Regions from separate parts of the Mesorhizobium sp. M6A.T.Ce.TU.016.01.1.1 genome, predicted to be linked through region 2. Evidence: riboswitches for the same ligand, from Rfam matches in the RefSeq annotation. Region 2 holds a riboswitch; the other holds the start of a gene.
The links. Region 2 has a riboswitch for S-adenosylmethionine ahead of EOC94_RS03070 (homoserine O-acetyltransferase). Riboswitches for the same ligand answer to the same signal wherever they lie in the genome.
Positions count from the first base shown of each region.

Region 1: linked by a shared signal. The riboswitch ahead of EOC94_RS10840 (O-succinylhomoserine sulfhydrylase) and the one ahead of EOC94_RS03070 (homoserine O-acetyltransferase) in region 2 are both predicted to bind S-adenosylmethionine.

Region 1 is NZ_RZTJ01000004.1:440,313-455,687, forward strand. It holds gene argF (ornithine carbamoyltransferase) at 1-647, shown strand, start outside; gene EOC94_RS10825 (Hsp33 family molecular chaperone) at 816-1,850, shown strand; gene apaG (Co2+/Mg2+ efflux protein ApaG) at 1,999-2,391, opposite strand; gene EOC94_RS10835 (ceramide glucosyltransferase) at 2,617-3,771, shown strand; gene EOC94_RS10840 (O-succinylhomoserine sulfhydrylase) at 3,820-5,010, opposite strand; SAM riboswitch at 5,068-5,145, opposite strand; gene EOC94_RS10845 (2'-deoxycytidine 5'-triphosphate deaminase) at 5,270-6,364, shown strand; gene EOC94_RS10850 (ABC transporter substrate-binding protein) at 6,462-7,235, shown strand; gene araD1 (AraD1 family protein) at 7,406-8,398, opposite strand; gene mmsB (multiple monosaccharide ABC transporter permease) at 8,608-9,900, opposite strand; gene mmsA (multiple monosaccharide ABC transporter ATP-binding protein) at 9,897-11,429, opposite strand; gene chvE (multiple monosaccharide ABC transporter substrate-binding protein) at 11,529-12,593, opposite strand; gene EOC94_RS10875 (LysR family transcriptional regulator) at 12,903-13,892, shown strand; gene EOC94_RS10880 (hypothetical protein) at 14,720-15,265, opposite strand.
Region 2 is NZ_RZTJ01000001.1:590,840-606,214, reverse strand. It holds gene EOC94_RS03085 (sugar kinase) at 1-86, shown strand, start outside; gene EOC94_RS03080 (prephenate/arogenate dehydrogenase family protein) at 108-1,043, opposite strand; gene hisC (histidinol-phosphate transaminase) at 1,065-2,174, opposite strand; SAM riboswitch at 2,333-2,410, shown strand; gene EOC94_RS03070 (homoserine O-acetyltransferase) at 2,532-3,701, shown strand; gene metW (methionine biosynthesis protein MetW) at 3,817-4,431, shown strand; gene EOC94_RS03060 (glycosyltransferase) at 4,655-5,647, shown strand; gene EOC94_RS03055 (glycosyltransferase family 2 protein) at 5,887-6,819, shown strand; gene EOC94_RS03050 (DUF1194 domain-containing protein) at 6,936-7,748, opposite strand; gene EOC94_RS03045 (ABC transporter ATP-binding protein/permease) at 7,949-9,775, opposite strand; gene EOC94_RS03040 (methyltransferase domain-containing protein) at 9,896-10,672, opposite strand; gene gloB (hydroxyacylglutathione hydrolase) at 10,770-11,537, shown strand; gene EOC94_RS03030 (cupin domain-containing protein) at 11,561-12,001, shown strand; gene EOC94_RS03025 (lysoplasmalogenase family protein) at 11,976-12,644, opposite strand; gene EOC94_RS03020 (EamA family transporter) at 12,644-13,531, opposite strand; gene EOC94_RS03015 (DUF3108 domain-containing protein) at 13,560-14,348, opposite strand; gene rpmB (50S ribosomal protein L28) at 14,603-14,899, shown strand; gene EOC94_RS03005 (queuosine precursor transporter) at 14,981-15,375, shown strand, end outside.

The DNA of each region.
Region 1 (15,375 bases), on a different contig from region 2:
ACACGGCCAAGGTGCTGTCGCGCTATGTCGATGCGATCATGATCCGCACCACATCGCATGACCGGCTGCTGGAGCTGACCGAGAACGCCACCGTTCCCGTCATCAACGGGCTGACCGACGATACCCATCCCTGCCAGCTGATGGCCGACATCATGACCTTCGAGGAACATCGCGGTCCGGTCGCCGGCAAGACCATCGCGTGGACCGGAGACGGCAACAACGTGCTGCATTCGCTTCTGGAAGCCTCGGCGCGGTTCCGCTTCAACCTCAACGTTGCCGTGCCGGAAGGCAGCGAGCCGGCGCAGAAGCATGTCGACTGGTCGACGGCGCATGGCGGCAAGTTGAATTTCACCCGCTCGCCCGAGGAGGCGGTCCACGAGGCCGACTGCGTCGTCACCGACTGCTGGGTGTCGATGGGCCAGGAGCACCGTGCCCGCGGCCACAATGTCTTCTCACCCTATCAGGTCAACGCGGCGCTGATGGCGAAGGCAAAGCCCGACGCATTGTTCATGCACTGCCTGCCGGCGCATCGCGGCGAGGAGGTCACCGACGAGGTCATCGACGGGCCGCATTCGGTGGTGTTCGACGAGGCCGAGAACCGGCTCCACGCCCAGAAGGCGGTTCTGGCCTGGTGCCTCGGCGCTTGATCCGGGCCACCTTGATCCGGGCCACCTTGATCCGGCCCACCTTGATCCGGCCCACCTTGATCCGGCCCACCTTGATCCGGCCCACCTTGATCCGGCAATGTGTGGTGCCTATCTCAGGCGCATCACGCAAATCGAGCGCGTTTCGACGCATGCGCCCCGGAGGGCGGCATGGCCGCGCCCCGGAGCTTTGTTATGTTGGAAACTCATCAATTGGCTGAACATCAACCCAAACTCGGCGAGTTCGGCTATGCCGGCGACGATCATGTCGTGCCCTTCGAGGTCGGCCCGCTCGACGTGCGTGGCCGCACCGTCCAGCTCGGGCCGATGCTCGACGCGATCCTCAGCCGTCATGACTATCCCGAGCCGGTCGCCCGCCTGCTGGCGGAAGCCTGCGTGCTGACGGTGCTGCTCGGCACCTCGCTCAAATTCGAGGGCAAGTTCATCCTGCAGACCCGCACCGACGGGCCGGTCGACATGCTGGTTGCGGATTTTTCCACGCCGCAGGCTCTGCGCGCCTATGCGCGCTTTGATGCCGACCGGCTGGAAGCGCTGACGTCTGCCGGCGAGACCTCGCAGCAGACGCTGCTCGGCAGCGGTGTCCTGGCCCTGACCATCGACCAGGGCGCCCACACGCAACGCTATCAGGGCATCGTCCAGCTCGACGGCGAGACGCTGGAGGAGGCCGCGCGCACCTATTTCCGTCAGTCGGAGCAGATCCCGACCGATCTCAGGCTCTCGGTGGCCAAGCTGTTGACGCCCGGCGTTGGCGGTGCCCGCGAGCAATGGCGTGCCGGTGGCATTCTGGCGCAATTCCTGCCGCAATCGCCCGAACGCATGCGCGTGCCCGACCTTCCGGGCGGCGACGGCGATCCGCGTGAGGAGATCCACGATCCGGCCGACAATTCCTGGCAGGAACTGCTGGCGTTGCTTGGAACGATCGAGCCGACGGAGTTGATCGATCCGACGATCGGCGCCGAGCGCTTGCTTTACCGGCTGTTCCACGAGCACGGCGTCCATGTCTTCGGCGGCGTGCCGGTCGCCGACCAGTGCTCATGTTCCAAGGAGAAGATCCGCGGCATCCTCGAAGGCTTCTCCGCCGACGAGATCAGGGACAGCACCGAGGATGGCGGCATTCACGTCGCCTGCGAATTCTGCTCGAAGCAATATGACTTCGATCCGGCGGAGTTCGGCTCGGCACAGTAAAGTGGATAGCGTTGGCGCTGCCCCTCACCCTCTCCCCATAAGGACGGGGAGAGGGGGCGCTGGAGCTTGTCCCTTCTCCCCGTCCTTTACGGGGAGAGGGTGCCGGCAGGCGGATGAGGGGCGGCGCGAACGGCCGATGCTTTCTCTCTCAGTTCACCGTCCGCCGTGTGCCCGGCAAGTCGAGCGAAAAGGCGGGGATGGCGATATCAAACGTCTCGCCCCGCTTGTTGCGCATCGTGTAGTGGCCGACCATGATGCCGGACGGCGTCGAGAGCGGGCAGCCGGATGTATATTGATAACTGTCGCCGGGGTTGAGTTCGGGCTGGTCGCCGACAACACCGGCGCCGCGCACTTCCTCGACCCGGCCGGTGCCGTCGGTGATGTGCCAGTAGCGTGACAGAAGCTGCACGAATTCATCCGACTGATTGTCGATGGTAACCTGGTAGCCCCAGACATAGCGGTTCTCCGACGGATCGGAGCGATCCTCCAGATAGAACGGCCTGACCTGTACTTCGATGTTGCGCGTAACGGCGCTGTACATAGACTACTCCACAATATGTAGACGGAACTTTCGACGCTCTCCGTGGTTTGGTCAACCGGGTGCTTTCTGGCGTTGTCCGACTCCTTTGAGCGCAGCTGCCGAAGAACAATGTCATTTAAGTGACACATGACAATGATGGTGTGCAGGGCCGGGCGACTCAGCATTCTGTCGAACTGTTGAAAACGGCTTCCATGCGGCCGGTTTTTCTGGAGTGACCAGATATCGATGGAACTGACAGTCACAGCCGCCTTGCTTTCCACAGCTCTGCTCCTTGTCAATCTCGCCAGCATCCTGCTCGCTTCGTTGAAGCTGAAGCGGCCTGGCAGGATCGCGCCGCCAGCCGGCAAGGCGCCTGCGGTGTCGATCGTCGTGCCGTCGCGCGGCGTCGAGCCGTTTGCCGAGGAAACGCTCGAGCGCGTCTTCTCGCTCGACTGGCCGCGCTATGAGCTCATCTTCTGCGTCGCCCATGCCGACGACCCGGTGGTCAGGCCGATCACCGATGCGATCGCCCGCTTTCCGGCCGTGCCGGCCCGGCTGCTCGTCGGCGACGACCGCATCAGCGGCAATCCGAAACTCAACAATTGTGTGAAGGGCTGGGAGGCCGCGCGCCACCGCTGGGTCATCCTTGCCGATTCCAACGTCCTGATGCCAAGGGACTATGTCCAGCATCTGATGGCGACGTGGCGGCCCGACACCGGCCTTGTCTGCTCGACGCCGATCGGCTCGCGGCCGGACGGGTTCTGGGCGGAGGTCGAATGCGCATTCCTCAACACGCTACAGGCGCGCTGGCAATATGCCGGCGAGGCGATCGGCCTCGGTTTTGCCCAGGGCAAGAGCATGTTGTGGGACAAGCCCATGCTCGACGCCAATGGCGGCATCCGTGCGCTTGCCGCCGAGATCGCCGAGGACGCCGCCGCGACCAAGCTGGTCAACGGGCTCGGACTGCGCGTCAATCTCGTCGCCTCGCCCTTTGAGCAGCCGCTCGGTTTGCGAACTCTCGGCGAAATCTGGTCGCGCCAGGCCCGCTGGGCACGCCTGCGCCGCGTCACCTTCCCCCTGTTCTTCGCGCCCGAGATACTGATCGGCGCGGCGATGCCGCTGGCGCTTGCGCTGATTGCGGCGGCCAGCGCCGGCTTCAGCCTGTCGGCAACCGCCATCGCCGTGCTGGTAGTCGCGTATTTGCCGGAATGCGCTCTCGCCTCGGCTAAGGACTGGCACCTGTCGCTGCGCATGATCCCGGCGATGGTTGCGCGGGACGTGATGCTTCCCGCCATTTGGGCGCGAGGCTGGCTCAGCGGTGCCGTCGACTGGCGCGGCAACACGATGACCATCCACACCAGCGCCGCTGCGGAATTGGAAGAGACCCCGTCGGGCGCCTGACAGCGCCTGCTTTTGACGATGCGAGCAAAGCCGCTCCAGTGCGTATCCCTATCTGGCGGCTTTCAATGCCTGCTCGATGTCTTCGAGCAGGTCGTCGGCGTCCTCCAGGCCGACAGACAGCCTGAGCGTGCCTGGCCCGATGCCGAGTTCGGCGCGCGCCTCGTCGCTCAGATTCTTGTGCGTCGTCGTCGCCGGGTGAGTGATCAGGCTCTTGGCGTCGCCGAGATTGTTGGAGATCAGCACGATATCGAGCGCGTTCTGGAAGGCGAAGGCCGCCTGCTTGCCGCCCTTGACGTCGAGGCAGATCAGCGTCGAGCCGCCCGACATCTGCTTTTTGACGATCGCCGCCTGCGGGTGGTCGGTGCGGCCCGGATAGATGACACGGGCAATCTCTGATCGCTCGGCAAGGAAATCTGCGATCCGGCCGGCACTTTCCGTCTGCTGGCGCACGCGCAACGGCAGCGTTTCCAGGCCCTTCAGCAGCGTCCAGGCGTTGAAGGGCGACAGGCTCGGACCGGTGTGGCGGAAATAGTCGTGCAGGTTCTCATCGATCCACTTCTTGTCCGACAGGATGACGCCGCCGAGGCAGCGGCCCTGGCCGTCGATGTGCTTGGTCGCCGAATAGACGACGATATGGGCGCCGAGCTGCAAGGGCTTCTGCTGCAACGGCGTGGCAAAGACATTGTCGACGATCAGCCGCGCGCCGATCGAATTGGCAAGCGAGGCAACGGCTGCGATGTCGACGACTTCCAGCGTCGGATTGGTTGGGCTTTCAAGAAAGAACAGCTTGGTGTTCGGCCTGACCGCCTTTTCCCAATTGGCGATTTCGGTGCCGTCGACCAGCGTCGCCTCGATGCCGTATTTCGGCGCCAGCGTCTCGACCACCCAGCGGCAGGAGCCAAACAGCGCGCGCGCCGCCACGATATGATCGCCGGCCTTGGCGCTGCACAAAAGTGCTGCGGTGACCGCCGCCATGCCGGATGCTGTGGCGCGTGCATCTTCGGCACCTTCCAGTGCGCACATGCGCTTCTCGAACATGTCGACCGTCGGGTTGGCATAGCGCGAATAGATGAAGCCCGGTTCCTCGCCCTTGAAGCGCGCTTCCGCCGCCTGCGCGGTGTCGTAGACATAGCCCTGGGTGAGGTACATCGCCTCGGAGGTCTCGCCGAAGCCGGAACGCAAGGTCCCGCTATGCACGAGTGCTGTCTGAGGTTTCCAGTTGCGCTTCTTGCTTGTCATCACTTTTGTTCCAGACACAAAAAAACCGGTCGCGAAAGTCGCAACCGGTCCATACGGCCTTGCGGCCCGACGGTCCTTTAGCGACTTGTTTAACGTGGCTGCAAGCCGACCGGCCAAATCACCACGGGATAACGACCCTTTAGACCCGCGCCGCGCTTGCGTCAATTGCCGGCATGATTAAGAGGTTTGTACCAGCAGGTTCCGCGGCAAGAACCTGCGGCAAACGATACGTTGCCCGGCCTTCGAGCGGAGCCAGACTTTGCGGCAGACAGGCATTCTTCCCGATCAGGATATTTCCGCGCTGTTCCAGTCGGGCGCGCTGACGTCGCTACGCGCGCTCGATGCCGACCAGATACAGCCGGCCAGTCTCGACCTCAGGCTTGGCGACAAGGCCTGGCGGGTGCGCGCCTCCTTCCTGCCCGGCCCGAACCATAGGGTCGACGAAAAACTCGACCGCCTGAAGCTGCACGAAATCAATCTCGCCGACGGCGCGGTGCTGGAGACGGGCTGCGTCTATATCGTGCCGCTGCTGGAGAGCCTGGCGCTTCCGGCAAACATTTCGGCCTCGGCCAACCCGAAGAGCTCGACCGGACGGCTCGACATCTTCACCCGCGTGATGACCGATCGCGGCCACGAGTTCGACAAGATCGCTGCCGGTTACAACGGCCCGCTCTATCTGGAAGTCAGCCCGCGCACCTTTCCGATCGTCGTCCGCACCGGCTCGCGGCTGTCGCAGATCAGGTTCCGCACCGGCAATGCGCTTTTGTCTGAAAGCGAGCTCAACGACTTGCACCGCGCCGAGACGCTCGTCGCCACCGAGCCACCGAACATTTCCGGCGGCGGCATCGCGCTGTCGATCGATCTCGATGGCGATAAGGATGGCCTGGTCGGTTACCGCGGCAAGCACCACACCGGCCTGGTCGATGTCGACAAGCGCGCCGCACAGGATGTTGTCGACTTCTGGGAGCCGCTCTACAAGAGCGGTGCCGGCGAATTGGTGCTCGATCCGGACGAATTCTATATCCTCGTCAGCCAGGAGGCGGTGCATGTGCCGCCGCTCTACGCCGCCGAGATGACGCCCTTCGATCCGCTGGTCGGCGAATTCCGTGTCCACTATGCCGGTTTCTTCGATCCGGGCTTTGGCCATTCGGCGGCCGGCGGCACCGGCAGCAGGGCGGTGCTCGAAGTGCGCAGCCACGAAGTGCCGTTCATCCTCGACCACGGTCAGATCGTCGGACGGCTGGTCTACGAGCACATGCTGAAGCGGCCGCAGTCGCTCTACGGCACAGATCTCGGCTCGAACTATCAGGCACAGGGCCTGAAACTGTCCAAGCATTTCCGCGCCGCGCGCTGATCGCCTATCACGATCAGACCGCGCTTGCCTGAACCCTGCGCGTCGTGCTTGGCTGTGCCCAGCCGTCAGGGTGGCTCTGAACCAAGGGAACAAAAAAATGCAGATTTCAAGATGGATCGCATCGGCAGCAACAGCCGCCATGCTGGTGATATCAGCCGGGTCCTTTTCGGCGCAAGCACAGGAAAAATTGAAGATCGCCACCGAAGGCGCCTATCCGCCGTTCAACACCATCACCGCGGATGGCAAGCTCGTCGGCTTCGATATCGACATCGCCGAGGCGCTTTGCGCTCAGATGAAGGTCGAATGCGAACTTGTCACGCAGGACTGGGACGGCATGATTCCGGCGCTCCAGGCCAGAAAGTTCGACGCCATCGTCGCGTCCATGAGCATCACCGAAGAGCGCAAGAAGCAGGTCTCCTTCACCAACAAATACTATACGACGCCGCTTTCGCTGGTGGCCTTGAAAGACAGCGATATTGCCTCGACCGAACCCGCCGCACTCGCCGGCAAGACGGTCGGCGCCCAGGCTTCGACCACCCAGGCCGACTATGCCCAGGATGTCTATGGCAAGGCCGGTGCCGAGGCGAAGCTCTATCCGACCCAGGAGGAGGCGGTTACCGACCTGATGAACGGCCGCCTCGATGCCGTCCTTTCAGACAAGTTCGTGCTGATGGACTGGATGAAGAAGTCGAGCGACGGCTGCTGCAAGATGGTCGGCGACGTCAAGGGCACTGAGACGGAAGCGGGCATCGCCGTGCGCCAGGAAGACAATGCGTTGCGCGAAAAGCTCAACGCCGCGATCGATGCAATCGTCGCCGACGGCACCTACAAGAAGATCCAGGCCAAATATTTCGACTTCGATATTTACTGAGGTAGGAACTGCCAATCTCCCCCCTTGAGGGGGAGATGGCCGGCAGGCCAGAGGGGGTCGGTCCGGCCGGGCTCGGCTCTTTATCGCAGACGCAGGGGGCTGGCGCTCTACGCGAGACGACCCCCTCTGTCGCCTTCGGCGACATCTCCCCCTCAAGGGGGGAGATCCCGCTACAGCGCCTTCACCGACACCTTCACCGGCTGCTCGATTTCAAGCGGGTTGCGCAGCGGCAGGCCAAAATCCTTGGCCTCGATCTCGAACACGTCGCCGGCCTCGGTCCTGACGCCGTCGGCGAAGGACAGCGTCGCGGTGCCGAACATGTGCACATGAACGTCGCCCGGCTGGCGGAAAGCCGAATATTTGAAGTGGTGATGTTCGAGGTTGGCGATGGTGTGCGACATGTTCGCCTCGCCTGACAGGAACGGCTTTTCCCACAGCAGCTTGCCGTCGCGGACAATGCGTGAGGAACCCCTGATGTCGGACGGCAGGTCGCCGATCAGGATCTCCGGCCCGAACGAGGCGTTGCGCAGCTTGGAATGCGCGAGGAAAAGATAGTTCACACGCTCGGTGACGTGGTCGGAAAACTCGTTTGACAGCGTGAAGCCGACGCGGAACGGGGCACCGTCGTCGCCGATGACATAAATGCCGGCGATTTCCGGCTCCTCGCCGGCATCCTGGGCGAAGGCGGGCGACAGAAGTGCCGCACCGGGCGCCACCGCCATGGTGCCGTTGCCCTTGTAGAACCATTCCGGCTGCACGCCCGTCTGGCCGTTGGTCGGCTTGCCGCCCTCCAACCCCATGCGGAACATCTTCATGGAATCGGTGAGCTGCTCTTCGCCGCCGGTGCTGAGCTTCTTGTGCATGGCATCGCGGGTCGCGGCGGAGCCGAGATGCGTCAGCCCGGTGCCGGTGAGATGAAGATGCGCCGGATCCGGATGGTTGATCGGCGACAACAGCCGTCCCTTCTTGTAGGCGGCATCGAGGTCGACCGCTTCACCGAACCCCTTGCGCTCGATGAGGGCGGCGAGCCCGGTGCCGGTGCGCGCGGCCTCCATCGCCAGCGAATAGACGCTGCGGGCGCCGTTGATGATCCTGGTCTTGCCGCCGTTGCGGGCAACAACGCGGATGGTCTCCGCGTCGTCGAGGATCTGGGAAATCAGCATGATGTGCCCTCTCTATTGTCTTGGCCCGGCCGCCCATCTGGCAAACCCTGACCTGCGCGGCTCGGGACCAATCCGTGCCACGGGTGAAATTCTTCGTCCGGATTGCGCTCGCTGGCCTGGTCTCTCAGGAGACTTCTTCGCACCGGCCTCTTGCCGGCAGCCGCGATGTGACCCGTATGGTTTCCTCGTCCGGCCAGGTTTCTCCCGGCTCAAGCCTTGTTCTTGTTGTAGACGTCGAAGACCACGGCGCCGAGCAGCACCAGGCCTTTCACCACCTGTTGCCAATCGACATTGACGCCCATGATCGACATGCCGTTGTTCATCACGCCCATGATGAAGCCGCCGACCACCGCGCCAATAACCTGGCCGACGCCGCCCATCGCCGAAGCGCCGCCGATGAACACGGCGGCGATCACGTCGAGCTCGCTGCCGAGGCCCGCCGCCGGCACCGCCTGGCCAAGGCGCGCCGCAATGATCAGCCCGCCGAGCGCCGAGAGCACGCCCATATTGATGAACACCATCAGGGTCAGCCGCTCGGTCTTGATACCCGATAGCTGCGCCGCCTTGGCATTGCCGCCCATTGCGTAGATACGACGGCCGACCGTCATGCGTTTGGTGACGAAGACGAACAGCGCGATCAGCACGCCCATCACCACGAGAACGATTGGCAGACCTCTGTAGGTGGCGAATTGGTAGACCAGGAACAGCGTCAGGGCGCTGATCACCAGTGTCTTGACGACAAACAGCGGGAAGGGTTCGGCTTCATAGCCATGCCGCTCTCGGCTGCGCCGCGCCCTGAGCCCGAGATAGGCATAGGCGAGCACAGCGACGAGGCCGATCACGATCGTCGTCATGTGCAGCGTCAGCCCGCTGCCGACGATGGTCTTGCCAGCGGCGTTCACGACCGGCGGGATCAGCGTCAACGAGCCGATCACGTCCGGAATGAAGCCGGAACTTAGCGCCTTGAAGCCGACCGGAAGCGGCCCCACGGAAGACCCGCCACCCAGCAGCGCCTGGCAGATGCCGCGGAAGATCAGCATCCCCGCCAGGGTGACGATGAAGCTTGGTATTCGGTGATAGGCAATCCAGTAGCCTTGTGCCGCGCCGATTGCGCCACCGACGATCAGGCAGATGATCGACACCACCAGCGGATTGCTGAAAGGGCCGAGAGGCCAGATGACCATCATCATCGCTGCCAGCGCGCCGATGAAACCGGCGACGGAGCCGACGCTGAGATCGATATGGCCGGAGACGATCACCAGCAGCATGCCCAGCGCCATCACGATGATGAAGCTGTTCTGCTGCACCAGGTTACTCAGGTTCACCGGTTTGAACAGCGTTCCGGACGTCGTGAACTGGAAGAACACCATGATGAGGATCAGCGCCAGGATCAGGCCGTATTCGCGCAGGTTGGTGACCAGCGCCGAGACGGCAACGCGCGGCCCCTGCTGCACATCTTCGGCGACGCCGCTTTTCGGCACGGGAGCGCTTTCGGTGCTCATGATGCTTTTCCTTCTCCGCGAACGATGGCGCGCATGATCTTTTCCTGGCTGGCATCGCTCGCCGCCATTTCGCCGACGATACGCCCTTCGTTCATGACATAGATGCGGTCGGTGATGCCGAGCAGTTCGGGCATTTCCGACGAGATGACGATGATCGCCTTACCCTCCGAGGCGAGACGCGCGATGATCGTATAGATTTCATACTTGGCGCCAACGTCGATGCCGCGCGTCGGCTCGTCGAGGATCAGCACTTCCGGATTGGCGAACAGCCACTTCGACAGCACCACCTTCTGTTGATTGCCGCCCGACAGGTTGCCGGTCATCTGATAGACGCTGGACGAGCGGATGTTGGTCTTGGCCTTGTAGTCGTTGGCTACCGCAAGCTCGCGCATATCGTCGATCACGCTATGGCGCGACACGCCGGGAAGATTGGCCAGCGTGATGTTGTGCTTGATATGATCGATTAGGTTGAGACCGTAGGTCTTGCGATCCTCGGTGACGTAAGCAATGCCATGTTCCACCGCCTTGCTGACAGAGGAGACATCGATGGGCTTGCCCTTGAGCAGCACTTCGCCCGTGATGCGGCGGCCATAGGAGCGGCCGAACAGGCTCATCGCGAATTCGGTGCGTCCAGCACCCATCAGCCCGGCGATACCCACCACCTCGCCCTTGCGGACGTTGATATCGATGCCCTTGATCACCTGCCGCTCGGCATGGATCGGGTGATAGACCGACCAGTTCTTCACCTCGAGCACGGTCTCGCCAATCTCTGGCTCTCGCGGCGGGAACCGGTCGTCCAGCGAACGGCCGACCATCGAGGTGATGATGCGGTCTTCCGAGATGTCTTTCTTGGGCAGCGTCTCGATGGTGCGCCCGTCGCGGATGATCGTGACCTTGTCGGCGACCCGATTGATCTCGTTGAGCTTGTGCGAGATCAGGATCGAGGTGATGCCTTGCCGCTTGAATTCGAGGAGCAGATCGAGCAGCGCCTGGCTGTCCTTTTCGCTGAGCGATGCCGTCGGCTCGTCGAGAATGAGCAGCTTCACTTCCTTGCTGAGCGCCTTGGCGATCTCGACCAGCTGCTGCTTGCCGACGCCGATATTGGTAATCAGCGTCTTTGGGTCTTCCTTGAGGCCTACCTTCTTGAGCAGAGCGCCGGTGCGCGTCTCGTTGGCGTTCCAGTCGATGATGCCGAATCTGGCCTGCTCGTTGCCGAGAAAGATGTTTTCGGCGATCGACAGCATCGGCACCAGCGCGAGTTCTTGGTGGATGATGACGATGCCGCGGCGCTCGCTGTCGTGGATGCCTTTGAAATGGCACTCATCGCCGCGATAGATGATTTCGCCGTCATAGGTGCCGGATGGGTACACGCCCGAAAGCACCTTCATCAGCGTCGATTTGCCGGCGCCGTTCTCGCCGACCACGGCATGGATCTCGCCTTCCTCAACGCTGAGGTTGACATTCGACAGCGCCTTGACGCCGGGAAACGTCTTGGTGATGTCACGCATCTCCAAAATCGTCGAGGTCATCAGGAATTAAGCTCCTCCGAGATCGGCAAACATACCGGCCTCGCTGGTTAACGAAAAGGGGCCCTGCGTTGCGCAGGACCCCAGACTTTGCAACTGCGGTTACTTCAGCTCTTCGGCCTTGATGTAGCCGGAGTCGACCACGAGGGCCTGGTAGTTCGACTTGTCGACCTCATGCGGCGTCAGCAGGATCGAGGGGACGACCTTGACGTCGTTGTTGTAGGTCGTGGTGTCGAGGCCTTCCGGCTTGCCGCCCGAGAGCACCTTGTCGACGAGCTCGACCGTCGCCTTGGCGAGTTCGCGGGTATCCTTGAACACGGTCGAGTACTGCTCGCCGGCGATGATCGCCTTGACCGAAGCGGTCTCGGCGTCCTGGCCGGTGACGATTGGCCAGGGCTGGTCGGCCGTGCCGTAACCAACGGCGCGCAGCGAGGCGATGATGCCGCGCGACAGGCCGTCATACGGCGAGAGCACGCCATCGACGCGGCTGCCATCCGAGTAGTTGGCGGAGAGCAGATTGTCCATGCGGGCCTGGGCGGTCGCTGCCAGCCAGCGCAGCGTGCCGACCTTGTCCATGCCCATCTGGCCGGACTTCACGACGAGGGTCTTGTCGTCGATCAGCGGCTGCAGCACCGACATGGCGCCGTTGTAGAAGAAGAAGGCGTTGTTGTCGTCCGGCGAACCGCCGAACAGCTCGACGTTGAACGGACCCTTGTTTTCGGGATAGCCGAGGCCCTTGAGCAGCGATTTGGCCTGGATGACGCCGACGCCGAAATTGTCGAATGTGGTGTAGTAGTCGACATTCGCGGTCTTCTTGATCAGGCGGTCATAGGCGACGACGACGACGCCGGCATCGGCCGCCTTCTGCAGCGCGTCCGACATCGTGGTGCCGTCGATCGAGGCGATGATCAGCGCCTTCGGGCCTTTGGTGATTTCGTTTTCCAGCTGGCTGAGCTGATTGGGGATGTCGTCCTGCGCATATTGCAGGTCGACAGTGTAGCCCAGAGCCTCGAGCTGGGACTTGACGGCGTCGCCGTCGTTGATCCAGCGCTGCGAGGTCTTGGTGGGCATCAGCACGCCGACGAGGCCTTCGCCTGCCTGCGCCGGGACCGTCATGGCCGCGATGCCAAGGGCCGCGACGGCGGCCAGTGTCTTGATGATCTTCACATTAACTCTCCCTGTTTGATGGACGCGCACCCTGGGTTTCGTGGGCCGCGCGATCGTGCAGGAGCGCCAAACGCGCCGCTGCCGTCATATCGATCTCCGGTATCCTCCCAATCGGCCCTGAGACTCTGGTTCCAGTCGATGCGATTTTTCTCGCTGGCGACGGTCAAGCTTCAGGACGCGCAAAGGGTGTGGCTCTTTGCCATAACTGTCAAATGCGATCTTTGATGGTTGCTATACCGAAACTGATATATTGAAAGCCGACGAAGAGCTGGCCGGATTGCCGGCCGAACACGAGCGGGGAAAAAGACGATGGCGGCGCTGCGGAATCCTGACGGACTTTCAGCCAGTTACGAAGAACCCCCCGGCGACGGAGAGGTCCTGCTGCGCAGCGGCCTCAGTCTGCGCCACATGCGCATGATCGCAGCCCTCGACGACCATGGCCGGGTCAGCGCGGCAGCCCAGGTCATGAACATTTCGCAGCCCGCCGCCTCACGGATGATCGCCGAGATGGAGGCAGTGCTCGACGTCAAGCTGTGCGAAAGGCTGCCGCGCGGCATCACGCTGACGCCCTATGGCAAGGCATTGGCGAGGCGCGCGCGCTCGATCCTGCTCGAGATGCGTGAAGTCGACCGCGAGATATCCGAGCTCAAGGCGGGCAAAGGCGGCTCGGTGTTCCTGGGAGCGGTGACGGCCCCTGCGATCGAGCTCGCCGTGCCGGCGATCCGCGAAATCCGGCGCATCTATCCGCGTATCGAGATCACCATGCAGGTCGAGACCTCCAATGTGCTGGCGCGCGAGCTGATCGCCACGCGTCACGATTTCATCATCGCGCGCATCCCCGACGACCTCAATCCACGGCTGTTCGAGGCCCGCGTCATCGGTGTCGAAAAAGCCTGCCTGATCGTGCGCCGCGGCCACCCGCTCGCCAAGGGCAAGGCGGTGCGGCTGGAGGAGACCGCCGCCTACGACTGGGTTTTCCAGTCGGGCGGCTCGCCGCTGCGCCAGGCGATGGAAAGCAATTTCCTGAACCGCAACATCGCGCTGCCGGACCGCATCCTCAACACCAGTTCGCTGCTGCTCACCTTGGTCATGGTCGCGCAGTCGGACGCCATCGCGCCGGTGTCGATCCAGGTGGCGAAATTCATCCAGAACCCCGAGGGGCTGGCCGGCGCCATCGACGTCGTTCAGACCGAATTCGACATCGAGGTCAGGCCCTACAGCCTGATCACCGTGAAAAACCGCGTGCTGTCGCCCGCGGCCAAGATGCTGCACGACTTTATTTTGAGGGAGGTGGGCTGAGAGAGACGACTGGAGCGGGTAGCGGGAATCGAACCCGCGCGTTCAGCTTGGGAAGCTGGGTTTAATGCCGACATTTCAGTGACTTAGCTGTAAAACAGGTCGTTTTTCGACCAGAGGTTACCCAATGAAATCAATGCGCCTGTAAAACCTTTGAGCGCCGTCGCGGTGCCGCCGATGATACTCTAGTCGGGGCACTTCGGCTTCCTTAGCAATCGCTAATGAAGCGGCTAAATGAAAAGCGACGCCGAATGCGTGAGCGAGGACTGACGGAGTAATCAAGTAGCACGCTCATGAATGGCGATGAGCCGATGTCCGGTTCCGGTGCTGCTTCGGATCGACTTGGCGATCGGCCAGATCACAGATGCGCATAGCCGACACTCCCGCCGCTTGCTCGAACCAGACCTGCTCGGTTCGAGGTGACTTAGAGAAGCAAAATCCCGACAATCCGGTTCATCGAGAAGGGAGGCACCTAGCGCTCGAGAAGTGTAGGGCTAGGGTGCGAGGCTGGGCGATTAACCCCCGTGATACGCCGCCTTTCTGCATGCTCGGCGCTCATGTCGGCTATTCGGTGATGGCGTGCGCGCCTCGAACAGATCGCCGGTCCGCGAGACATAGCTGGCCTGGAACATTGAGTGGCAGCTTGCGGATCGACCAGTTCTGGCGTGGCTAGGCCCTTCGGAAGGTCTGCGGCGACGCAAGCGGCGGTGTGGCCAGCCTGCCGCACGAGCCATGCCCATGCCTGGACCAGGAGGCGAGCTGAGCGGGACCTCACCACCTCGAAACGCCGCAACCGCACGTCCGGGTAAACCGATGAAATCGGACTCGGACTATTTTCCCTTTTTTTCCAGCTCGGCAAGGACGTCGGCGACGATGCGGTCGCGAAGTAGCGGATAGGCTCGCTTGTCTTTCACGGTTTCCAACGGCATTTGCGCGAATCGATCCAGCACCTGTTTGGCGAAATCCTTTAGTGCCTTCTGTTGTGAAGCATCGGCTTCGTCGAGCCTCTTTCCAAGAGCTTTTATCTCAGCCCTCACGGCCGTAAGTTCTCCATCAATCCGAGCATCCACCCAGGGCTGTAAGGCTATAATCGACATCTGCCCAGTATCAATAACCGTGAACATGAAATCGTAAGGTGATTTCGGCTTCGCCGGGCTGCATGAACTCAACGGCGACTTTGGATTTGGACAGTTTCTTACCTTGCCCGCGTCGAGATCTACGCGTGGTCCGCGGTAAGCGTCCCCCGCGAAGCGGCCGATAACATTGAATTTCCCTTCCGAGATGAATCGGCCTTCAGCGCGACCAATTGCCGAAGTCGAAATTGAAACGCAAGTGGCCGCGACCAAGCCCGCGAACAGCCTAAAGCACTGCGACATCTTCTCCTCCTTCGTTCGAGATTGTTGGCACAAGGTTCCGAGAACCGTTCCAATGTGCGCATTTCTTCTCCCTGTTCTTCATCAAACCCCCGACAACCTCTCCATAATTC
Region 2 (15,375 bases):
AATGCCAGCGCTTCGGCGGCAGGCTGGGCGCGCCGGACAGAGCCGAGACGCTGGCCATGATGGCGGCTCACTGGCCGGCGGACTAACGGCCTGGCGGTCGAGACAGGCTACTGCTTTGCGGGATGCTCGACTGCCTGCCGGCCAAAGTCCGGTACGTCGATGTCCTGGCCGGCCTCGATGATCGAGCGGCGCACGGCGCGGGTGCGGGTGAACAGGTCGAACAGCTTTTCGCCGTCGCCCCAGCGGATCGCCCGCTGCAGCGAGGCCAGATCTTCCGAGAACCGCGCCAGCATTTCGAGGATGGCATCCTTGTTGTGCAGGCAGACATCCCGCCACATGGTCGGGTCGGAAGCGGCAAGGCGCGTGAAGTCGCGAAAGCCGGAGGCTGAATATTTGATGACCTCGGATTTCGTCACCGACTCCAGGTCGTCGGCAGTGCCGACGATGTTGTAGGCGATGATGTGCGGCAGATGCGAGACGATGGCCAGTGTCATGTCGTGATGCTGGGGATCCATCGTGTCGATGTTGGAGCCGCAGCGGCGCCAGAATTCCGAGAGTCTTTCCAGCGCCTCGGGATCCGTGCCGGGCAACGGCGTGAAGATGCACCAGCGGTTTTCGAACAGTTCGGCAAAGCCGGCGTCCGGGCCCGATTTTTCAGTGCCGGCCAACGGATGGCCGGGGATGAAATGCACGCCATCAGGCACATGCGGTTGCATCTGCGCAATGACCGATGCCTTGGTCGAGCCGACATCGGTGAGGATGGCGCCCTGCTTTAGCGCCGGTGCGATTTCCTCGGCGACCTCGCCCGAAGAGCCGACCGGCACCGAAACGATAACCAGGTCGGCATCGCGGACCGCCTCTTTCGCGTCCATCGTGTAGGAGGAGCCGAGGCCGAGTTCGCTTGCCCGCGCCAGCGTCGTTTCGCTGCGTGTCGAGATGGCGACGTGGCGGGCCAGACCTTCGCGGTGGATGACGCGGGCCAGCGACGAGCCGATCAGGCCGATGCCGACCAGCGCGATCTTTTCGAACATCGGTGATGTCATTGTTTCAGCTTTTCGGGGGTTTCAGCTTTTCAGAAATGTCGTGAGTGCGGCGACAACGCCGCGATTGGCCTCTTCGGTGCCGATGCTCATGCGCAGTGCATTCGGGAAGCCGTAGCCGGAGACGCGCCGCAAAATGTAGCCGCGCGCGGAGAGGTAATCGTCCGCAGCTGCCGCCGAATGTTTTTTGTCCTCGGGAAAATGGATGAGGACGAAATTGCCGACGCTCGGCGTCACCCGTAGCCCGAGCTTGGTCAATTCCTCGCTCACCCATGACAGCCAGGTCTCGTTATGCGCCACGCTGCGCTCGACATGGGCACGATCGCGGATCGCTGCAATGCCGGCCTCGATCGCCGTCGCGTTGACGTTGAAGGGACCCCGCACGCGGTTGATCGCGTCGATGATATGCATCGGCGCGTACATCCAGCCAATCCGCGCGCCGCCGAGGCCGAGCTTTGAGAAGGTGCGGGTCATGACCACGTTTTCCGCGCCAGCCACCAGTTCGACGCCGGCTTCATAGTCGTTGCGGCGGACATATTCGGCATAGGCGCCATCCAGCACCAGAAGCACGTTTCGAGGCAGGCCGGCATGCAGGCGGCGCACCTCCTGGAACGGCAAATAGGTGCCGGTCGGGTTGTTGGGATTGGCGAGGAAGATGATCCTGGTGCGCGGCGTCACCGCAGCGAGGATCGCATCGACGTCGGCGCGCTCATTGGTTTCCTGGACCGACACCGGGACAGCACCTGCCGACTGGATGTAGATCTTGTAGACCATGAAGGCGTGTTCGGTGATGACAGCTTCATCGCCGGGCGCGAGGTAGGTCTGCGCAAGCAGGCCCAGAATCTCATCGGAACCGTTGGAACAGACGATGTTCGCAGGGTTGAGGCCATGCACCTCGGCGATCGCCTCCCGCAGGCGCCTGGCGGTGCCATCGGGATATATGTCGAGTTTGGCCGCGACGTCACGCGCGGCTTCTATCGCCTTCGGCGAGGGGCCGAGCGGGTTCTCGTTCGACGACAATTTATGGACCTTGGCAACGCCGGCCGGCGCCGTGCTTTTGCCCGGCACATAGGCTTCGATGTCCATGATCCCCGCGCGGGGCGTTGGACGTGCCTGATCCGATGCCTGGTTCATATTGCAAAAATCCGTCGAGAACGCTTCCGCCTGGGGAAGCCGCAGCGGAAATACAAGCCGTGGCCTGGAATGTCGAGAGGCGGCTATCATGGGTGAACGACTGGCATTGGGTGAGCGACTGGCCGTTGACGCCGGGCCGCGCCGGTCCTAGAAGAAAGGCGAAATCCCGTGGTGATTTGGCCGGTCGGCTTGCAGCCACGTTAAACAACTCGCTAAAGGGCCGTTTGCATCCTGTAACCGGCTTTGCGAAGGCGATGCCGGTTTTTTTGTTGTCCGTAGCCGGCCGGACAATCGCATCGACCCGAAAATCGGTATCGATTTTCGGAAAAGCGCGATGGGTTGATGTAAGAGGATGCGATGGTCGCGCTACGCACTAAAAGAACCAACAACGAGGCCGACGAGCCGTCGAGCCCGGTGTTGCGTTTCGGTGCCGACAAGCCGCTCAAGCTCGACGCCGGCACGCTGCTGTCACCGTTCCAGATTGCCTACAAGACCTACGGCACGCTCAACGACGCCCGCTCCAACGCCATCCTCGTCTGCCATGCGCTGACCGGCGACCAGCATGTCGCCAGCACCAATCCGGTGACCAGCAAGCCGGGCTGGTGGGAGGTGCTGATCGGCCCCGGCAAGATCATCGACACCAGCCGCTTCTTCGTCATCTGCTCAAACGTCATCGGCGGCTGCCTCGGCTCCACCGGCCCCGCCTCGACCAATCCCGCCACCGGCAAGCCCTACGGGCTCGACCTGCCGATCATCACCATCCGCGACATGGTGCGGGCGCAGTTGATGCTGGTCGACCATTTCGGCATCGAAAAACTGTTCTCGGTGCTCGGCGGCTCGATGGGCGGCATGCAGGTGCTGCAATGGGCGTCGAGCTACCCGGAGCGCGTTTTCTCGGCACTGCCGATCGCCACCGGCGCGCGCCATTCCTCGCAGAACATCGCCTTCCACGAGGTCGGCCGCCAGGCGGTGATGGCCGACCCGGAGTGGCATGGCGGCAAATATTTCGAACAGGGCAAGCGCCCGGAAAAGGGACTGGCTGTGGCGCGCATGGCCGCTCACATCACCTATCTGTCGGAGGCCGCCCTGCACCGGAAATTCGGCCGCAACCTGCAGGATCGTGAAGCGCTCACCTTCGGTTTCGACGCCGACTTCCAGATCGAGAGCTATCTGCGCCATCAGGGCATGACCTTCGTCGACCGCTTCGACGCCAACTCCTATCTCTACATGACCCGGGCGATGGACTATTTCGACCTCGCCGCCGACCACGGCGGCCGGCTCGCCGACGCCTTTGCCGGCACCAAGACCCGCTTCTGCCTGGTCTCCTTCACCAGCGACTGGCTGTTCCCGACTGAGGAGAGCCGCTCGGTCGTTCACGCGCTGAACGCCGCCGGCGCCTCGGTGTCCTTCGTCGAGATCGAGACCGATCGCGGCCACGACGCCTTCCTGCTCGACGAGCCGGAGCTGTTTGCCGCCATCAACGGCTTCATCGCCTCGGCGGCCCGCGCCAGGGGGCTCAGCGCATGATCCCTGAAAATTGCAGCCCTTCCGGACCGGCATCATGCGCCAGGCATTCGCGCATGACCCCGAAAAGTTGCAGACTTTTCGGATCAGGATCATGCGCTAACCAAAAGGCACGATCATGAGTGTCAACCACGCCCAGCGCGTCGACCTCGAAGTCGTCGCCGGTCTCATCCCGGCGCAGGCGCGGGTGCTAGACGTCGGCTCCGGTGATGGTCTGCTGCTCGAATTGCTGCAGGCGACGAAGCAGGTCGACGGCCGCGGGATGGAACTGTCGCAACGCGGCGTCAACGAATGCGTGGCGCGCGGCCTGTCCGTCATCCAGGGCGACGCCGACAAGGACCTCAAATTCTATCCAGACAAGGGTTTTGATTTCGTCGTCCTGTCGCAGACCTTGCAGGCAACCCGCAACCCGAAGCTGGTGCTCGACGAATTGCTCAGGATCGGCAAGCACGCCATCGTCTCCTTCCCCAATTTCGGCCACTGGCGGGTGCGCCTTTCGCTGTTCCTCGACGGGCGGATGCCGGTGACCAAGGACCTGCCATACTCCTGGTACGACACCCCCAACATCCATTTCTGCACCATCCGAGACTTCGTCAATCTCTGCGATGAGCTCGGCGCAACGGTGGAAAAGGCAACGGCGCTCGACGCCAATGGTCAGAAAATCGGACTCTCGATGCCATGGTGGTTCTGGAATTTCTTTGGCCAGCAAGCGGTATTCTTGCTGAAGCGATAGCTGTTGTTCGCCCCTTCGTCGGCCCCTGACGGTTGAAGTGCCGAAGGCTGTTTGCAAGCCGATTTACCGACGGGCTAAGACATGGACAAGAACTCAGGTCGCTCCGAGGACTGCGGTGTTTCTTGATCAGTAGGCGTGCCTTTGCATAACTAACCGGAACCAGTATCTTCGCGGGCCGCGACGACTATAGTCGCTTGGCCTCTGGTAAATTTTCGGTGCAAAGATGGTTGAAGGACAGCCAACCTATTCACTCGTTGTGGAAATGGATAACGCCAAGTCGATCGACTGGGACGAGATCGGCGTTGGGCTGACTGCCTTGGCTCGAGAAATCGCCGTGGTTTCCTCAGCTGGTCTTGCAAGACCGCAGGTTGTCATCTCCCACGGCGGGCGAGATGAGGACGCCGCCTCGCTGCGTAGCAGTATCACAATTGAAGCGCCGCAGTTGGAACGGGTTGCCGACCTGATCTTCACCGCTTGCCCAGGCGGTCGATATTACGACCTCAAGAACAACGGCATCCTGTCAACCAATGGAGATATCGTCATCTTCATCGACTCGGATACCGTGGCAGAATCGGGCTGGCTCCCAACTCTGCTTGACCCGTTTCAAGATCCTGAAATTATTTGCGTGAACGGATATACATATCTTTCGTACGATGATTTCTTTTCCAGGACGTTCGCGCTGCTTTGGTTTTTCCCTATGCCTGAGGCAGATGCACGATTTGCTAACAAGCGAGCGATCAACGCCAATAACAGTGCCTTTCGGCGCGACTGGATTGTCAGCCATCCCTTTGCGAAACACAATGGATTCAAGGTTTCTTGCACTCTGCTGACGCATGAGCTTCGACGTGCAGGCCACAAGATTCTGAACGTCAACGCACGCGTCTATCATTACTCGCCACGTGGTTGGCGGTTCTTTTTCTGGCGCGCGTTGGTAACAGGCCGCGATGCCGACCGGAAGTTTGTGGAGCTGAAGTCGCCCAGCCGCACGCAGCGGATTGTGAAATCGTTCAGCCGATGGTTCACCATGTCGTGGCGCACAATGCGACGCGTAACTGGCCATGCCCGCCAGACAGGCATGCCGCTTTGGCAAATTCCATTTTCCCTGATTGTCGGTCTGGCATTCTACAGCTTGGCGTTTTGGGGCCAACTCAGTTTCGCTGCGGGTCTCATTGGCGATGAAATCGAAGTCGTGCCTGATTATGTCGGACATAGTTAGGCGCTGCTGCGTTCGTGGTTTCGGTCGTTTCTTTGAATGGATTAGGAAGCGGCCACCAAACGGCTCTAGCGTGGCATCAAGAATTCGCCAATGCCCGACGAGTTCCGCCGCAATAACTTGTGATGACATGATCGCTTCTTTTTTGTAGCGTCGAATCGAACGCAATCCTGGGGGCGGGCATGGAAACGAACATCCAATCCATTCGATGGCTGTGGAACGCGGGGCGTAGCTGAGGCGACATGCCCGAGATGGACCCTGCTCCACTCATCACGGTGATCACGCCGACCCACAATCGGCGTAGCACGGTCTTGCGCGCCGTGGAGAGCGTGCTTGCGCAGAATCTTACCCGCTTCGAGCACATTGTCGTCGACGACGGCTCGACCGATGGCACGGAGGCGGCGCTGGCTGCCATCCGCGACCCTCGCCTTATCTATGTCGGCGCGAAATGGCGAGGCGCCAACGCCGCCCGCAATGCCGGCATCGAACGGGCGCGGGCGCCTGTGGTGACATTCCTGGATTCCGACGACGTCTACTTGCCGAACCGGCTGGAGCGGACACTGGCGTGGTTCGAGGAGAATCCGACGCTTGAAGTGCTCATCAGTTCGTTCGTGTCCCTGAAGGGCGACCGCAGCAGCAAATGCATCAACCGCGGCGCGTTCCTGACACGGAACACGCTGGAAAGGGCGTTGGTCGCGCAGACGATCTTCATAGCCGGGTCGGCGATCACCGCCCGGCGCGAGGCCTTGCTGGCGATCGGCGGCTACGACAGCGACATCGCACGGATGCAGGATCGCGAGTTGCTGTTGCGCTTCGCCGGGCGCAGTGGCGCGCAACTGTCCGAAGAGGTCGACTGGAAAAAGTACAATTCGGAGAATTCGATTTCACGACAACGCGACGGCTATGTCGAAGCCTACGCAAACCTGATCTGCAAACATCCCTACATCATCGACCGTTATCCCGACATTCCGCCTTACATGATCGCACGGCAGATCATCGCCGATACGATTAAGGGCAGGATTTCGCAGGCATTTGCCGGCTATCTGGCCAACCGGTCGTCGAAAGCGCTCGGCTACTCGCTGCCGCAACTGTTGCGCGGCTACGTCGGCGGCCGGCGCTGGCGTCGTGATCTCTACGATGAGTTCCGCACCAAATATGGCGCGCGGCCGGCCTAGAGCACTTCATCGTTTCACGGAAACGCCGAACCGCTCTAAGTATTTGTTTTTGCGCAATTCCGGACGGAAAACCGCTCCGCACTTCTCCTGGAATTGCTCCAGAGCCAACCAGAGGCTCATCGGTTAAGTTCTGGAAAATACGGATCGGAGAAAAGCCGCCGGCCGCGCTCGCCTTGCAAACAGTCGACCGGTGTCGCCGCGTCGATCCGGATCGTCCCGTGATCGGCCTTGGGATCGGCCCAAGGGTCGGCAACACCGCTGACCTCTAGGACCAACTTGCGGCGTATGGCGGTCACGAATTCGGAAGCGGCATAGACCGGCAGCACGAAAGAGCCAGGCCCGCCGGTAACGCACTCGGCATAGTATTGGTCGAGATGGCTGAAGCTGGGCGACGGGTTGATCAGGATCGGCAGGCCGTTGATGACGATGCCGTTTGCCACCGCGGCGTCGCGTGTCGTGGTGACGGGCATGCCGATGTTGTTGGGGCCATCGCCTGAGATGTCGATGACCCTGCGTGTCGCGTCGAAAGCGGTTCCACCGAGAAGCTTCGCGCCGAAGGCAAGCGCGCCGGAAATCGAGGTGCCGCGAAAACTCCTGAACGGGCGGGCCTCGATCTTGTCGGCGAAAGCGTTGGCGCTCTCGGCATTGTCGATGACCTGCCAGGCAATGAGCGCATCGTCGCGGACGGTGCCTGCCCATTCGAAATAGGCGAGCGCGATGCGACCCTTCACACCCGAGCGGACCGCCTTGATGAAATCGGGGTGGCGCAGCGCCTCGACATAGCCGGCGCGCTGCAGAGCGAATTCCCTTTCGTCCATCGAGTGCGAAATGTCGACCGCCAGCACCAGTTCGACGTCCACGGCAATGGTATCGGCAGGCGCGGCCAGTGGTGCTGCCTGAGCGCAGGCAAGGCAGGCAAGCAGGCTAATGCATGCCGCCCAAAAGTGCGCAGCGGTTCTGGGGTAACGACATGCGTAGAAACAAAGACTTAAAGCGTGTCGCATGAATCTCTTCAACGGGACGCGCTTTAAGCGCGTCAAGCGTGGGTTCAACGCCGCAGACTTCCGAACGATACCGGCAATCTTTCGCTGCGATCACGGCGAAATAAAGCTTGGCTGCGCATAGCCGGCTATGTCTCTTGGTAGGCCGCGGCGACGGCCGGGGGTGGCTCGATCGCGCCGGCCCTGACACGGACTGGCTTGAGAGCTGGTCGGCCGACGTCTTTCATGATCGCCAATGAGCGCGGAAAGAATTCACTGTTATGCTGGCCACGGCCGATATTGAGGATCGCGGCGTCGGCAAGGCGCGCCTCCAGCATCGACAGCACCCGCCTCAGCGTCGCGCCGTCGAACGTGTCCAAAGCCTCGTCGATGATCACCCATTTCGGCTGCCGCAGGACCAGCCGGGCAAAGGCAAGCAGGCGCTGCTCGTCATCGCTCAATTCACGCTCCCAGCGCGCGGAGCGGTCGAGCGAGGACGACAGACGCTCGAGACCGACCTCGGCAAGCACCGCCGATATCTCGGCATCGCTTACCCCGGCATTGGCGTGGTCGAGCACCTCGCGCAGTGTGCCGAGCGGGAAATAGGGCTTGCGGGGAACGAAGGCGGGCACTTCTCCGGCCGGCATGCCGATCCGCCCGCTTCCCCACGGCCACAGACCGGCAATGGCGCGAAAGAACAGCGTCTTGCCGGCGCGCGGATCTCCGGTGATCATGACGCGCTCGCCGGCGCGGATTTCGACATGGGCCTCGGCGAGCTTCGTACATCCATCCCGCGACGCAATCTCGAGGTTCTCGAATGTCAGCCTGCCATTCGGGTTTTCGCCGATCGTGATGCGCTCTTCGGCGTCGTGCAGCACATCCGTTTCAACAAGCGCGATGCGGAAATCGGCGACGCGCATCAGCGTGGCGCGCCAATCGGCGATACCGCCGATATTGTTGATGAACCAGCGCAACGAGGAATGCACCTGGTTGAAGGCGCCGACAGCCATCATCAGCCCGCCGAAGCTGATATCGCCGGCGAAATAGACCGGCGAGGCGACGAGGATCGGCGCGACGACAGTGATCCAGCCATAGGTGTCGGTCACCCAGGAAAGATTGATCTGGGCGCTATAGATGCGCCGCATCGCGCCCAGCACCGTGCCGAGGTCGAACTCCAGCCGTCGTCTCGCGTCGGCCTCGCCGTGCGCAAGCGCTATGGCATCGACATTCTCGTTGACGCGGACCACCGAGGAGCGCAGCTCCGCTTCACGCGTATAGCGGTCGCTGTTGAAGCGGATGAGCGGCCGTCCGACCAGCCAGCTCAGCCAGGAGGCGGTGCCGGCATAGAGGATCGCGGCCCACACCATGTAGCCCGGAATGGCCAGCGAATAGCCGCCGATATGGAAAACGAAGCCCGAAGACAGCGACCATAAGACGCCGACGAAGGAAACAAGCAGAATGAATGACTGCAATAGCCCTATGCCGAGACCGGTAGAAAGATCGGAGAGATGCCCGGCATCCTGCTGCAGCCGCTGGTCGGGGTTGACCCCAATGGCGCCGGCGTTGGCAAGCCGGAAGGCGCGCGCCGGCCGCATCCATTCGCCGATCAGGTCGAGGGTCAACGCCTCGCGCAGCTTCAGCCGGATCATCTGGTCGAGCCAGGTCTGGCCGACATTGAGTACCACAAGCCCGCCGGCAATGGCGGCAAAGATCATAAGCTGGTGCAGAAAACCCTGCATGTCGCGCCGCGCCAGCGCGTCGTAGAAGGGCTCGTTCCAGCGATTGAGCAGGACCTGCCCGATCGAGGTTGCCACAATGACGGCGACTATGCCGATGCTGGCCCAGAGCAGTTGTTTGCGGATCGGCGAGGTACCCAGCGCCAGCTTGATCGTCGCCAGTTGGTCGCGCAGGCTGCTGGCCTCGATCGACGCGGCAATCGGCCTGGCTTTGGCCTCGAAATCCGGATGATCAGCCATTGGTGAAGTCCTTGGATTCGAAAAGCGGTGCTGAAACCGGTGAACAAGTCGACTCAATCGGGTAGCGAACCCGTCCTCGACAGATAGGCGAGAAAAAGCGCGATTCCGATCACGAAAACGTCATCGACGGACCGGCAATGATCCGTTCCCGGCCCGCGATATCCGGCCGAGCCTTGTGGCGCCATGTGGGGAGAAAACCGGCACGAAGACGCGGCGAGAGGCGCGCTGGACGACCGGCACGCCCTGATAGAGCCGCTTCTGCGCCTCGACCACGATGACGCCGGAAAAGATCGGCCAGAGCCTGCGGCCGGCGCGCTCCAGCACGTTGTGGAGCTGCATCATGAAGCGTCGCCGCGATGGCGGGAAGAACAGGGCATCGGACCAGGCGGCGGGCGTGAAGTTTGCTTCGCGCAGCAATTCGGTGAGTTGGCCGCGCGAGAAAGGCCTGCCGCTGCCGAACGGCGTATGCTCGAAACGGGCCCAGACACCGCGCCGGTTTGGCACGACGATAACGACGCGGCCGGCGGGCGACAGCACCCGCCAGATTTCGTTCAGCGTCTCGCGCGGGTTCTCGGCATGTTCGAGTGAATGGACAAGCAGCATCCGGTCGATGGAGGCATCGACCAGCGGCAATTCCTCATCGAAGACCAGCGCGGTCGCGGTCGGCCCCGTGGTCGGCCAGACCACCGCGCCTTGCGTCGCCGGCATGAAGGCAAAGACGCGCTCCGCGTCGGTGCCGAACCGCTCCAGCCACGGCAAGGTGTAGCCAAGACCGACCAGCCGCTCATTGGGCACTACAGCCCATATCGAAGACAACGCCATGGTGATCGAGCGTTCGGCCAATTGCCCGAGCGTGGTCGAATAGAAGGAGCGGAGGTCGACGATATCGGAATGCATGCGCGGGACGGTATCTTCGAAGCTGTCCAAGTTCAACAAAGGCGGATGACATCCGCGGGCAAGCGCCCTATGTCTGCGACGAAAAAGGAGAGACGCCATGCCGGTTGAAATCGAACAGTTCATGTGCCGCAGCGATAATTTCGGTGTGCTGGTGCACGACCCCAAAAGCGGCCAGACCGCGATTATCGACGCGCCGGAGGAGGCGCCGATCCTGGCTGCGATCGAGCGTACCGGCTGGACGCCGACGATGATCCTGACCACCCATCACCATGTCGACCATGTCGAAGCCAATCTGGCGCTGAAGGAACGCTTCAAGCTGCGCATCGTCGGGCCGGAGGCGGAAAAGGCCAAGATCCCCGGCATCGACGAAACCGTGGAGCAAGGCTCGGTCATCCACCTCGGCGAGGAGAGGATCGACGTGATCGCCACGCCCGGCCACACGGCGGGCCATGTCTCCTATCATCTGCCGGCGTCGAAAGTGGCGTTCACCGCCGACACGCTGTTCGCGCTCGGCTGCGGCCGACTGTTCGAATGCAAGCCGCCGGTGATGTACGATTCGTTGAAGAAGCTCGCGGCACTTCCGGCCGAGACGGTCGTCTATTGCGGCCATGAATACACGCTTTCCAACGCCCGCTTCGCGCTGACCGTCGACCCGACCAATTCGGCACTGAAGGAACGCGCCGCGAAAATCGAGGCGCTGCGCGCCGATGGCAAGCCGACGCTGCCAACCACGATCGGCGAGGAACTGTCGACCAATCCGTTCCTGCGCTGGCATGATCCGGCAATCCGCAAGCATCTCGGCATGGAGAAAGCATCCGACGTCGAAGTGTTCGCCGAGATACGCAAGCGCAAGGATAATTTCTGAGCGCCATTGATGGTCTGGAAACCGTGACCACCTCCGCCGAAATCATCGCAACGCTCGGCCTGAAACCGCATCCGGAAGGCGGCTGGTATGCCGAGACCTTCCGCGATGGCGTGGAGGGTGCGCGCGGCCATTCGACCGCGATTTATTTCCTGCTGGAGCAAGAGCAACTGTCGGCCTGGCACCGCGTCAAGGATGCGGCCGAGGTCTGGCACTTCTATGCCGGCGCCCCGCTGGCGCTGTCGATGCATGAGGAAGACGGCCCGGTGGTCGAGCAGGTGCTCGGCACGGCACTGGCGGCGGGCGAGCGGCCGCAGATCGTCGTGCCGGCAGGCTGGTGGCAGTCGGCACATAGCCTGGGCGAATGGACGCTGGTCGGCTGCACCGTGGCGCCGGGCTTCGATTTCGCGGCCTTCGAGCTGGCCGCACCAGGCTGGAGTCCTAACCCAGCAGGAAACCCATCGTGATCCCCAGTTGGGCGGCGTAATATAGCGCCCAGACCGCGTAGCGCATCCAGGCGCGGTGCGGCGAGATGGCGGACAGCAGGAACTTTTCCGAGGCGAGCAGCCCGTCGGACGCCATGAACAGCACGGCGCCGCCGATAACCCAGACATTGCTCAGGGTGAGTGCTGAAATCCCCATAGCAAGGATTGCCGCGATATAGACGCTGACGGGAAGGCGCAAGGCGGGACCGACGCGGCGCCAGAGCGCAAAAAGCATGGCGAGCGCGAAGACGATCATTGCCACGGCAATCGCCGCACGCCACGGCTCGGCCGAGAGCAGGCCGATCCCACCGCCGGAACGCAGGAACAGCGCGATGTAAAGCCCATGCGCAACGAGAAAACTGGCCAACCCGCCGAGAAAAGCCTTTTCAGCGTCGCGCGACAGGAATGCATCGCCGGTGGCGCTGAGCGCCAGCGCCGCGACGAGCAGCCAGGGACCGCCCTGCAGCGATGCCAGCACGGCAAGCATCGCCACGGCCAGCGTCTTTGCCGCCGAGCGCGCCAGCGTTGGTGACATGTCGATGGTGAAGGCGTAGATCACGGCCGCCACCAGCGAAAACAGCAGCGTCGCATTGGCGTTGGCGTCGATGCCGCCGGGAAACGGCATCACGCCCCGGCCTCGCTCGTTGTCTGCTTGCGTAAGAACAGCGATTTCGCCGCAAGGGCTGCCCCGCCGGTGATCAGCACGCAGGCAGCGAGGATGCGCAAGGACGGCTCGGCGAAACCGGCTGATATCAGCACCAGCGTCGACAGCAGCGGCGCGGCATAGCTCGCCGCGCCCAGCACCTGGATGTTGCCGCGCTTGACGCCGATATCCCAGGCGTAGAAGGCCGCGCCCACCGGCATCAGCCCGAGGCCGAGCACGGCCAGCCACTGGCCGGCGCCGACGGGCAGCACCGTCTCTTCCAGCATGAGATGGCAGATAAGCGAAAGCGCGGCCGTAGCCGCACAGAACCAGGTGACGATGCTTGTAGGCACCGACGGGAAGCGCCGCGACAACAGCGAATAGGACGACCACAGCACGGCGCAGATGCCGGCCATCGCATAGCCGAAGGCATAATGTGCGTCGAAGGCAAGCCCGCCGCCCTTGGTGACGATCAGGAAAGTGCCGGCAAGGCCGAGCAGCGCGCCGACGACATGGTTCCAGGCCAGCCGCTCGCCCGGCATCAGCGCCGACCCGAGCACAATCAGCAGCGGCCATAGATAGGCGATGAGGCTCGCCTCCACCGCCGGCGCGTTGCGCAGCGCGGTGAAGTAGAAGAAATGATAGCCGAACAGGCCGGCAATGCCGATCATCCACACTCGGCGCGGTATCTTCTCGCTCCTGTCGGCGGCCGGCATGAACAGCCGCGCGACGAGCCCGACGCCGGTGCCGATCGTGAAGGTGATCGCCGAGAGCAGGAACGGCGGCACCGCGCCGGAAGCGTCCGTAAGCAGCGCCAGCAGCGCCCACATGGCGACCGCCGAGAAGCCGATCAGTGTTGCGCGCCCCATGTCCGTCTCCGGCGGCGCGCGATCGCGCCTATTCTGTTGCTTCGAACCGCTCCGCGCTGACGGTGAGAGTGCCGATTTTCGTCGTGACCGTGGCGTGGATCGGCGCATATACGCCGGTTTGGCCAAGCGGCGCAAACGTCACCATGATGCGGCTGCGCTTCTTCAAGTAATTCAATGCCTTGCGGTTCTTGCGATAACCCGCCACCGGCTCAAAACCCATCCTGCAAGTGACGGTATCGCCCTTGTAGCCGCGCACCGAGGTCGAGCCCTTCGAATCGTAGGTCAGCGTCAGATTGGCGCGCATCTCGCCGTCGTAGAGTTTCACCGTGCGCCCGCAGACCTCGTCGAGACTATCGGCATGGATCACGGTGGCGGCCATCGGATCGAGCACCGACGCGAGATCGCCGGCGCCCAGCGGTATCCAATTCTTCGGATTGCGCTTCTTCGGCGCCGGCACGACCTTTGTCGCGGTAACAGTGCCATTGGCGAACTGGATATCGATCATCGACGCCTTCTCGCCCGACTTGTAGTCGGCGCGGAACGCCTGCGGCTGCAATCGCTTGCCCAAAATCTTGCCCTTTGATGAGATCGTGCCACGCGTGTCGTCGAACATTGTGGCGAGGCCGGCGCTGGAGACGCTGCCATCGATCGAATAGGTGTCGCCTTGGTAACTGCTGGAAAAGGTTGCCTTCGCCACAGAGAGGCCGAGGATCGACACCGTATACTCGCCCTTGAAGGATTGCGGCGTGGCGGCAGACGTTGCCGTCGGCAGCGCCACGGCAAGCGAGGCAAGGAGAGCATGAGACGAACGAAGCATGGCGGGATCGGTCCTCGATTTTTGACCGGAGATGGCAACTCCGGCCTGGCATGTCCCTGTGCGACCGCTTATAGGCTGAATTCCGGCCTTTATGTGAAAGGCGCCGTCACACCATGCGCAAGCCGGAGCTTGACGCATCGGCGAAATGCAACTAAGGAACGCCAACTTTTCCATAAGGCCGCCTGACCGAAACCGCGCGCCACCCGGCGCGGGCTCAAAGGTTTGGCCAGACCGAGAACTGAAGGTTTAGAACCATGTCCCGCACCTGCGAACTCACTGCCAAGGCAGTCATGTCCGGCAACAATGTGAGCCACGCCAACAATAAGACCAAGCGTCGCTTCCTGCCGAATCTCGTCAATGTGACGCTGATCTCGGAAGCGCTGAACCAGAATGTGCGCCTGCGCATTTCCGCCAACGCGCTGCGTTCGGTCGAGCATCGCGGCGGCCTTGATGCGTTCCTGGCCAAGGCCGACGCCAAGGAGTTGTCGCAGCGCGCCCGCCTGCTGAAGAAGCAGATCGCCAAGAAGCTGGCCGAACAGCCGGCCGCTTAATTTTTCAAGCGGCTGCCTTCCAAGGAGTGTCGTCCGAACTCGGCATGACACCCCGCTGGTTCCATTACCCAGGATAAAAAAATGAGTTTCTTCTCCCGATATCTACCCTTTGTTGCGGCCATGGCGCTTGTCGTCGTGGCGTCGAACATCCTCGTGCAGTTCCCGGTGCAAGGTGCGATCGGCGGCCTGTCGCTGGCCGACATTCTGACCTGGGGCGCCTTCACCTACCCCTTCTCGTTCCTGGTCACCGACCTTGCCAATCGCCGCTACGGCCCGGCCGTGGCGCGCCGGATCGTCTTTGTCGGCTTCATGGCGGCGGTGATCTGCTCGATCCTCATCCCGCCCTTGCTGTTCCACCACGGTCTGATCGAATTCGAGACGGCCGCCGACCGGCTGGTGCGCATTGCGGCGGCTTCCGGCGCCGCGTTCCTGATCGCGCAATTGCTCGACGTGACCGTATTCAACCGGCTGCGCCG